Alloalcanivorax dieselolei B5: one gene and its partners. The protein of the gene in region 2 interacts with the protein of the main gene of each other region in a pairwise test. Links are inferred from orthologs where the notes say so. Each region holds a gene or a part of one and is shown on either strand. Other genes may lie near its edges.

Region 1 (3,152 bases), 2.5 Mb from region 2 along the record:
CCTCAAGGGCCATCAGCCGGAAGCGCAGTTGGATGCCTTGGTGGGGCAGTTATTGGCGGAGATTGAGCAAGTGCAAGAACACGGAAAGACAGTTGACAGTTGATAGTGGACAGTTGACAGCGAAAAACAATAAAGACAAAGAAGCTCGATCTTCAGCCGTTGTGGGAGCTTGCCTGCAAGCGAATATTGCTAAACGTCTGAGGGCCCCCATTCGCTTGCAAGCAAGCTTCCCGCAGTAGCTAAGGAGGCCTGTTGTTTTCGTTTTTTCGCTGTCAACTGTCCACTATCAACTGTCAACTTCCAATTGCCTTTTCCGTTATCATATCGGTTCATTTCCAACCCACGGTACTCATCCCCATGCCTTCTTCCGTTCTTCTCGGCGTCAATATCGATCATATCGCCACGCTGCGACAGGCCCGCGGCACCCGTTATCCGGAGCCGGTGCAGGCGGCGCTGGTGGCGGAGCAGGCGGGGGCCGACGGGATCACGGTGCACCTGCGCGAGGACCGGCGCCATATCCAGGATCGTGATGTAGAGCTGCTGGCGCAAACACTACAAACCCGCATGAATCTGGAAATGGCGGCCACCGAGGAGATGGTCGGCATCGCCCGCCGCATTGGTCCGGCTCATTGCTGTCTGGTACCGGAGAAACGGGAAGAACTGACCACCGAAGGCGGTCTCGACGTGGCCGCTAACGAAGCCTGGATCAAGGCCTGCTGCGACCGCCTGGGCGAAGCGGGCATCGAAGTGTCCTTGTTCATCGACGCCGACGCCACGCAGATCGAAGCAGCCCGTCGCTGTGGCGCCCCGGCCATCGAGATCCACACCGGGCATTATGCCGACGCCACCAACGAAGCGGCACGGCTGGCGGAACTGGAACGGGTACGAGAAGGCGTGGCACTGGGTCTGAACGCCGGACTGATCGTCAACGCTGGTCATGGCCTGCACTACCACAACACCCGCGACATCGCCGCCATCCCTGGCATCAACGAACTCAACATCGGCCACGCCATTATCGCCCAGGCAGTCATCAGCGGCCTGCATGAGGCGGTGCGGGAAATGCGGGAAATCATAAAGAATAGTTGATAGTGGACAGTTGGCAGCGAAAAGCGAAAAACAAAAACAGGTGGTCTTTAGCCACTGTAGGAGCTTGCCTGCAAGCGAATATTGCCAAACGCCCGAGCGCACCCCATTCGCTTGCAGGCAAGCTCCCACAGCGGCTAAAAATCGTTTTTTTGCTGTTAGCTGGTGCCGCGAAATAATTCGCGGCTCCTCAGCGGTCTTCCGCCCAGGTGTGGCGCCAGGGCTTCGCGCAGTAGTTGTTTGGCCATGCGGCGGACCGCCGGGCTCCAGTGGTCTTCGGCCAGGGCTTGCAGGTCGGCGCCGGAGTGGCCGTTTTTGTTGGGTATCAGCCCCAGGTCCGGCACCCAGCCGTAGCGCAGTTCCGGCGATAGCGGTTGCCCTTCGCCATCGTGTTCGAGCACCAGGCCGTAGCCCACCTCTTCCAGCAGCACCATTTCGAAACGGCGCAGGGACACATCCAGGGGCGTGTCGCCTTTCAGCTCGTTCAACGTGTGTTCGTAGGCGGGCCACAGGTCCGGATGAGGATCGTCGCGGTGCAGCAAGCGTACCAGCAGCTCGTTGAGGTAGAAGCCGCAATACAAGGCGTTACCGCTCAGGGCGACGGCCACGCCGCGCGGTTCCACCTGACGCAGGGTATGGAGTTCGCCGCTGCCCTGCTGCAATTGCACCCACAGCGGCACGAACGGCGCCAGCGCCGGGTTACGACGGCCACCGCGGGCCACCGCGCCGACCCGGCCGCCGCCGGGCAGGAACAGGTCGAGAATCAGACTGGTGTTGCGGAACGGCCGGCGATGCAGCAGCCAGGCCGGTTCGAGGCCGTTGGCGCCGTCAGGATTGTCGCGAGTCGTCATAGCCCAGGGAACGCAGGGCGCGATCGTCATCGGACCAGCCAGCCTTGATCTTCACCCACAGATTGAGCATGACGCGGCGCTCGATCAGGTTTTCGATGTCGCGGCGGGCCTGGGTGCCGATGCTCTTGATGCGCTCGCCTTTATCGCCGATGAGAATTTTTTTCTGCCCGCGCCGTTCCACCAGAATGGTGGCGGCGATGTCGGTGACACGGGGTCCGTCCTCCCACAGGTCGATTTCCACGGTGACCTGATGGGGGACTTCCTGACCCAGTTGCCGGACCACTTTTTCGCGGATGATTTCCGCCGCCATGAAACGCAGGCTGCGATCGGTGAGTTGGTCCTCGTCGAACCAGAAATCGCCTTCCGGCAAGCGGGAAACCAGCGCCTGTTCCAACACGTCCAGGTTGTGTCCGCCCAGCGCGGACACCGGAATCACTTCGGCGAAATCGTGACGCTGGTTGAGTTTGTCCAGCAACGGCAGCATGGCGGCTTTGTCGTCCAGGCGATCCACTTTATTGACCACCAGGATCACCGGAATGTCGCCGGCCCGGGCCAGCAATGACAGTACGTGCTCGTCACCTTCATTCCACTTGTCGCTGTCCACCATGAAACAGATGACATCCACATCGGACAACGCCGACATGGCCGCTTCGTTCATGGCCCGGTTGAGTGCCCGTTGCTGGCCGGTATGGATGCCCGGGGTATCGGCGAACACGATCTGGCAGTCGTCCCGGGTCAGAATGCCGTGGATACGGTGACGGGTGGTCTGCGGCTTACGCGAGGTGATACTCACCTTCTGGCCGATCAAATGGTTCATCAGCGTGGATTTGCCCACGTTGGGGCGGCCGATGATCGCCACCAGACCGCAGCGACGGGATTCACTCATAGGTCTGCTCCAGCCACTCCAGAGCCTGCTCCGCGGCCTGCTGCTCGGCACGCCGGCGGCTCGGGCCGCTGGCACGGAAGGTTTTCTTCAAGCCACTCAGTTCGCATTCCACCTCGAAGGATTGTTTCGGCGCCTGGCCGCTGATCGACAGCACGCCGTAGACGGGTAATTCATATTTGCGCGCCTGCAGCCATTCCTGCAAGCGGGTTTTGGCGTCCTTGCGCACGCTCTGCGGGCTGATCGCCGCCAGCCGGGCTTCGAACCAGCTCAGCACGACTTCGCGGCAGGCGTCTTCACCGCCATCAATGACCATGGCGCCGATCAGCGCTTCC
Region 2 (3,132 bases):
TTCCTCGATGTCCAGCAACTGTTCCACCTCGCCGGTGGACAGGACCCGGCTATCCCGGCGCCAGCGGTCAATTTCGATGTTACTGGCCATGCGCAGAATAAAAGCCCGCGGGCTACGCACAACACCCACCGAAAGTTTATCGTGCAACCGCAGAAAGGTTTCATGCAGCAGGTCTTCCGCCCGCTTCTGGCACCCCAGTTTCTTGCCGAGCTGATGCTTCAGGAGATCGTAGTTGGCGACCAGAAAGCCGCGCAATTCCACCACATTCATTATTATCCCCAATTGTCGGTCTAACCCCTCACCCCGGCACACGCATCGACCCTGCCCGCGGACGCCGGTTCGACCACTACCGTCACCGGCTGCGTCACCGAGGGCGGCGGCCCCGTTTCCAAACGCAGCGCCCGCAAGTGCCGCAGCAGCACCTGGTCACGTTCCCGCTCACCGCTGGAGGCCAGTAATCGCGCCTGCAGAACCTGTCCCGAGGCGTCGACCCACAACTGCATGGCGACGCGGTAATCACCGGGGCGGATTTCGCGCCGTGTGCACATCATCCAGGACAAACGCCGCTGCAACCGGGCGAAGAACGCGGCCCGGGATGAGGGTGCCTCATGGTTGCCAATGGCTTGCCGCCCACCCCGCTCCCCCGCGCGCCGCACGATAAAAGTATCGGCGCTGGTGTACTCAGCGATCAGCCCGGTACCCGCCAATAGACGCCGCAGCGCTTCATCGGCATCGAAACGACCGTGGATCGCGGTGGAGAGCCGCCCTTCCAGCAGGGCGCTTTCGTAGAGCAGGGAGCGACCGCTGGTCTCGCCATACTGTTCCAGCGCCCCCGTCAGGTCCTGACGGGGGATATCGAAGCTCAGCACCACCGGTGCGGCGCTCGCCGGCGCAACACACAGCAGCCAGCCAATAGCGATCCCCAATGGCCATAATCGCCACCAACACCCGCGCTGGACGGGACGAACAGGGAAATCCGTGCCTGCGAACACAACCACCTTGCATCGGGTAGAAAACGCCGGCCCGTCGTCCGGGGGCCTCAAGCAGGGTGCGAGGCCGTTGTGACGCAACCGTGACAGGCGGTGTTGAAGAAAGCAGAGAAGGGAACCGACATCGCTCAGCGGAAAAAGATCGTTGCCCCGGGAGCGGGGGCAACGAGAAGATGCCGATTGTCTGGATTGATGCTTGATGCCGCCCGACCACGCTGGCGGCGGGCAACATGCCGCCAACAGGTGAACCGCATTAACAAGACGAGCCGCCACCGCCATGACCGTCGTTTTGTCATGAAATATTCACGGGAGCGGGAATTTCAGGAAATGGAGAGGCCGACAGGCACCGGGGGACGCCCAAGGGCCGGTGGCCCCTGGGCGAAAGCAGGCGGGACAATCAGAACGGGATATCGTCGTCGAAGTCGTCGGCCGGGCCGCCGAAACCAGCACCTTGACCGCCACCTTGGCCGCCACCGCTTTGGCCACCGCCCTGGTTGTAGTCATCGCCGCCTTGGTCGTAACCCCCTTGCTGCTGACGGGGGGCGCCGCCGCCCTGGCGGTCTCCGCCTTCACCACGGCCGTCCAACATTTGCATTTCGTTGGCGACAATCTCGGTGGTGTAGCGGTCCTGGCCATCCTGCCCCTGCCATTTACGGGTACGGATCGAGCCTTCGATGTAGACCTTGCTGCCCTTCTTCAGGTATTCACCGGCGATCTCGCCGAGCTTGTTGAAGAACACCACCCGGTGCCATTCGGTACGTTCCTGCATTTGACCGGTCTGCCGGTCCTTCCAGGTTTCCGAGGTGGCCAGGCGGACATTGGTCACCGCCCCGCCACTGGGCATGAAGCGGGTTTCCGGATCGGCACCCAGGTTGCCGATCAGTATCACTTTGTTCACCCCTCTCGCCATGGCCTTTCACTCCCTCATATTCGACGGGCCGCCCTGCGGCGGCGTAACTGGATAAACGGGTATTCTGTCAGTTTTGCCCTTCGGCGGCGAGGGCCTGAAGCGCGTGCTCGTCAAGCAGCTGGTTATCCACTTTCAGCAGGGCCAGGTGCTTTTCGGTGACCACCACCGCCTCCAGCACGCCAGGCACGGCGCGCAGCCGCTCCACCGTGTGGCGCGGGTCATCAGCCGGGTTCAGCTGAATGACCCGGTTATCGAGCTTGGGCAGTTCCTTCATGCCCGCCAGACGCCACAACCAGAACAGCGCCATGGCGGCGCACCCGTAGAAAACCGCCTCGGCCCCCACCCACTGAAACAGGGCACCGCCCAATTGACCGCCGATGAACACGCCCAGGAACTGGCTGGTGGAATACACACCCATGGCGGTGCCACGGGTGCCGGCCGGCGCGGCGCGGCCAACCATGGAGGGCAGCAGGGCTTCCAGCAGATTGAAGGCCATGAAATAGACAAACAGCGCCAGCACGAAGTGCCACAAGGTCTCCCCCGCCACCGCCAGCAGCACCTCGGCGACGATCAGCAGGGCCACCGCCGCCCTTTTGATCGGCACCGCGCCGCGGCGCTCCGCGGCGATGATCAGCGGAATCATGGCCAGGAAACCGGCCACCAGAACCACCAGGTACAGCAGACTATGCTGATCCAGACTCAAGCCGAGCCGGGTTTGCAATAATTTGGGCAGCACCACGAAGGACGCGGTCATGGTCAGGTGCAACACCAGGATGCCCAGATCCAGACGGCGCAGGTCCGGGCTGCCGAGCACTTGCCGGAACCGCTGCGATGGCGGCAGGGCCTCATCGAGCATGACCTTCGGCACCGGCACGCGCAACGCCACCAGCAATGCGACGCCACCGAGCGCCACGGTCAGCCAGAACAGGCCGCTGAGCCCCAGCCAGTGAGCCAGCAGCGGCCCCAGAATCAGTGCCAAAATAAAGGAACCGCCCACCGACATGCCGATCAGGGCCATGGCCTTGGTGCGGTTGCGCTCGCTCACTACATCGCCAATCAGCGCCATGATGACACTGGCAATGGCGCCGGATCCTTGCAGGGCGCGCCCCAGGATGACGCCGTATATGGTGTCGCTGATCGCCGCCACCACCCCGCCGGCCATGAAAAGGGCCAGGCCGATCAGCAGCATCGGGCGGCGCCCGAAACGGTCGGAGAGCATGCCAAAGGGGATCT
Region 3 (3,097 bases), 240 kb from region 2 along the record:
TCTTGGAGCGCACCACACCAAAGCGCTGCTTGAACTTGTCGATCTGACCGCCGCTGTCCGCCTGCTTCTGCTTGCCGGTGTAGAACGGGTGGCAGGCGGAGCATACGTCCACGGAAAAATCACCCGCACGGGTGGACCGGGTCTGGATGACGTTTCCGCAGCTGCAGGAAATCGCCACGTCCTGGTATTCAGGATGAATGTCTGCTTTCATAACTGGGCTCCATTGCGTGTCGCTACCCGATCTTGGCCGGGCACCACACTGGCTTACGCCGGGAAAAGTGAACGCGAACTATATCAGTTTGCGCCCGATGCGCAAGCTGTAACCGCTGTTTTCCGGATTTCCACGTGCCGCTCTCCTCCTTACAGGTTGCCTTGCCGGTCCCCCTGCCAGGCTGTTTTGACTATTCCCTGCCACCGGAGACGCCGGTGCCGCCCCGTGGCGCCCGGGTGGAAGTGCCGTTCGGCAAACGGACCCTGGTGGGCGTGGTTCACGGCCATCAGCCCAGTAGCCTGAAGACCCTCAAACCGGTCAAACAGGTACTCGACGAAGCGCCGATCATCGATGAGCGGCTCTACGCCCTGTGCGAATGGGCCGCCGGCTACTATCACCATCCCCTCGGCGAAGTACTGAACTTCGTGCTGCCGACGCTGCTGCGCCAAGGGCAGGCGGCACGGCCGGACGCCGAGATCCGCTGGCGCATCACCGATCGCGGCCGGCACGTGACGCCGGACCGCCTGAAGCGGGCGCCGCGCCAACAGGAAGCCCTGGCCCTGCTGGCCGAACACCCGGACGGCCTCACCCCGGCCATGCTGGAAGCACTGTCGGTATCGCGTCCGGCGCTCCAGGCCCTGCGCGAGAAGCAGTGGGCGGAGCGCGAAGAGCACCTGCCCCAGGTCCCGCCGCTGCCAGCGGATGTGCTGGCCGAGCCTGCTCTGAGCGCCAGCCCGGAGCAGCGTCTGGCGATCGAAGCGATCAATCAGGCCAGCGGTTTTCAGCCGTTTCTGCTGGATGGCGTCACCGGCAGCGGCAAAACCGAAGTGTATCTGCAAGCCATGGCGCCAGTGTTGGCGGCCGGCCATCAAGTACTGGTGCTGGTGCCGGAAATCGGCCTGACGCCGCAGACACTGCGCCGTTTCCGCCAACGTTTCGCGGTGCCGGTGACGGTCATGCATTCGGGCCTGAACGACCGCGAGCGGCTGGAAGCCTGGCTTGCCGCCGGCGAAGGCCGGGCACGCATCATTATCGGCACCCGCTCGGCGATATTCACACCGTTGCATTCTCCGGGGCTGATCATCGTCGACGAAGCCCACGACGGATCCCTCAAACAACAGGACGGTTTGCGCTATCACGCCCGGGATCTGGCCACCTGGCGCGCCCGCCAATGGAATATTCCGGTGGTCCACGGCAGCGCCACTCCGGCCCTGGAAACCCTGCATCTGGCCCACACCGACCGCTACCAGTGGCTGCGTTTGCGCGAACGGGCGGGCGGCGCCGCGCTGCCGGATATCGAGCTGCTGGATGCCCGCGATGCCGCCCCGGACGCGCCCCTGCTGCCCTCCGCCCTGGCCGCCATCGAAGACACCGTGCGCCGTGGCGAGCAGGCCCTGGTGTTCCTCAACCGGCGCGGCTTCGCCCCAGTGATCCTGTGCCGGGATTGCGGCTGGCAGGCGGAATGCCCGCGCTGCGACAGCGTCATGACCTGGCATCGCAGCTTGTCGCAGTTGCGTTGCCACCATTGCGATCATCAGCAGCGGGTACCACGCCGCTGCCCGGAATGCGGCTCCAGCAATCTGATTGACGCCGGCGCCGGCACGGAAAAACTGGAGGCCCTGTTAAGTGATCACTGCCAGGCGCCGGTGGTCCGCATCGATCGTGATACCACCCGCCGCAAGGGCAGCCTGGATGCCAAACTGGCGGAAATCCGGGGCGGCGCGCCGGCGGTGCTGGTGGGCACGCAGATGCTGGCGAAAGGTCACCATTTCCCCCGTCTGAGCCTGGTGGTGATCACCAATCTGGACGCGGGCTTTCTCAGCGCCGATTTCCGCGGCCCCGAACAGGCCGCGCAATTGCTGCTGCAAGTGGCCGGCCGCGCCGGCCGCAAGGACCTGCGTGGCCGGGTGCTGCTGCAAAGCCGCCATACCGATCATCATTTGGTGCGCCTAGCCGCCGCCGGCGACTATCACGCCCTTGCCGACACGCTGCTGGAGGAACGGCGGATGGCCGGGCTGCCCCCGTTCGGTCATCTCGCTCTGCTGCGCTGCGAGGCCATGTCCATGGACAAGGCCCTGGCCTTTCTTGATGAGTGCGCGGCGCCCTTTCTGCAGCACAGTAACATCGATGATGACAGCGTGAATCTGCTCGGACCGGCGCCGGCGCCGATGGAAAAACGGGCCGGCCGCTATCGCGCCCAACTACTGCTGCAGGCGCGGCAGCGTCCAGCTCTGCACGCCGTACTCGACGCCCTGGTGCGGCACGCCCGCGGCCTGCCCTCCGCCCGCCACTGCCGCTGGCATCTGGATGTGGATCCCACCGAAATGGTGTAATTCGCCATTGGAATGCGTCACCTCACTTGACTAAACTGGCGGCTTCCCGCGCACCCCGCCCGGGTGCTTCGGGTCCCCCGTCAGGAGCATGCATGAGTCAGGTGGACATTCTGTTCCAGCGCTACGGCCCGCGTTACCGTCTGTGGGTAACGCTCACCGTCATGCTCGGTCTGGTGGCGCTGGGCATGTCGATCACCATCGTCAACGTCGCCATTCCTTATATAAAGGGCGCCTTCGGCATGAGCGACAGCCAGGTGCAATGGCTGTCCACTGGTTTTCTGGCTTCCACCACCGTATCCCTGCTGGTGGCCCCCTGGCTGGTTTCGGCGGTGGGCCAGCGCGCCACCTTCATGGGGTTGTTGCTGGTGTTCATCGCCGCCTCCCTACTCGGCGGTCTGGGCGAGGGCATGGCGGCGCTGGTGGCGGCCCGGGTCATTCAGGGCGCGATGACCGGACTGATCCGGCCGGTGGCCATGGAAGCGCTGTTCGCCGCCTATCCGCCGGAAGGCCGTGGCATGGCCACCGCCATGTACGGCATGTGTCTGGGGCTGCC

What was found.
Region 1: the proteins of ssb (region 2) and recO interact in binary tests that used the Escherichia coli proteins (3 or more experiments, as listed by UniProt). The link is inferred for Alloalcanivorax dieselolei B5 from one-to-one orthologs.
Region 3: the proteins of ssb (region 2) and B5T_RS19800 interact in binary tests that used the Escherichia coli proteins (3 or more experiments, as listed by UniProt). The link is inferred for Alloalcanivorax dieselolei B5 from one-to-one orthologs.

The regions. Positions count from the first base shown.
Region 1 is NC_018691.1:1,645,566-1,648,717, reverse strand. What follows is about bases 89-3,087. They hold recO (DNA repair protein RecO), read right to left. Parts: upstream 1,935-3,087; coding sequence 1,242-1,934; downstream 89-1,241. Other genes in these bases: rnc (ribonuclease III), read right to left, coding at 2,813-3,087; era (GTPase Era), read right to left, coding at 1,912-2,820; pdxJ (pyridoxine 5'-phosphate synthase), read left to right, coding at 358-1,086; B5T_RS07555 (response regulator), read left to right, coding at 89-103. Outside these bases: more of B5T_RS07555, read left to right, coding at 1-88; more of rnc, read right to left, coding at 3,088-3,152. UniProt on the Escherichia coli protein: Involved in DNA repair and RecF pathway recombination.
Region 2 is NC_018691.1:4,176,612-4,179,743, forward strand. What follows is about bases 144-3,122. They hold ssb (single-stranded DNA-binding protein), read right to left. Parts: upstream 1,900-3,122; coding sequence 1,387-1,899; downstream 144-1,386. Other genes in these bases: B5T_RS18580 (RNA polymerase sigma factor), read right to left, coding at 144-270; B5T_RS18585 (STN domain-containing protein), read right to left, coding at 291-926; B5T_RS18595 (MFS transporter), read right to left, coding at 1,967-3,122. Also shown: more of B5T_RS18580, read right to left, coding at 1-143; more of B5T_RS18595, read right to left, coding at 3,123-3,132. UniProt on the Escherichia coli protein: Plays an important role in DNA replication, recombination and repair. Binds to ssDNA and to an array of partner proteins to recruit them to their sites of action during DNA metabolism. Acts as a sliding platform that migrates on DNA via reptation.
Region 3 is NC_018691.1:4,420,624-4,423,720, forward strand. What follows is about bases 1-2,944. They hold B5T_RS19800 (primosomal protein N'), read left to right. Parts: upstream 1-345; coding sequence 346-2,544; downstream 2,545-2,944. Other genes in these bases: rpmE (50S ribosomal protein L31), read right to left, coding at 1-211; B5T_RS19805 (DHA2 family efflux MFS transporter permease subunit), read left to right, coding at 2,637-2,944. Outside these bases: more of B5T_RS19805, read left to right, coding at 2,945-3,097.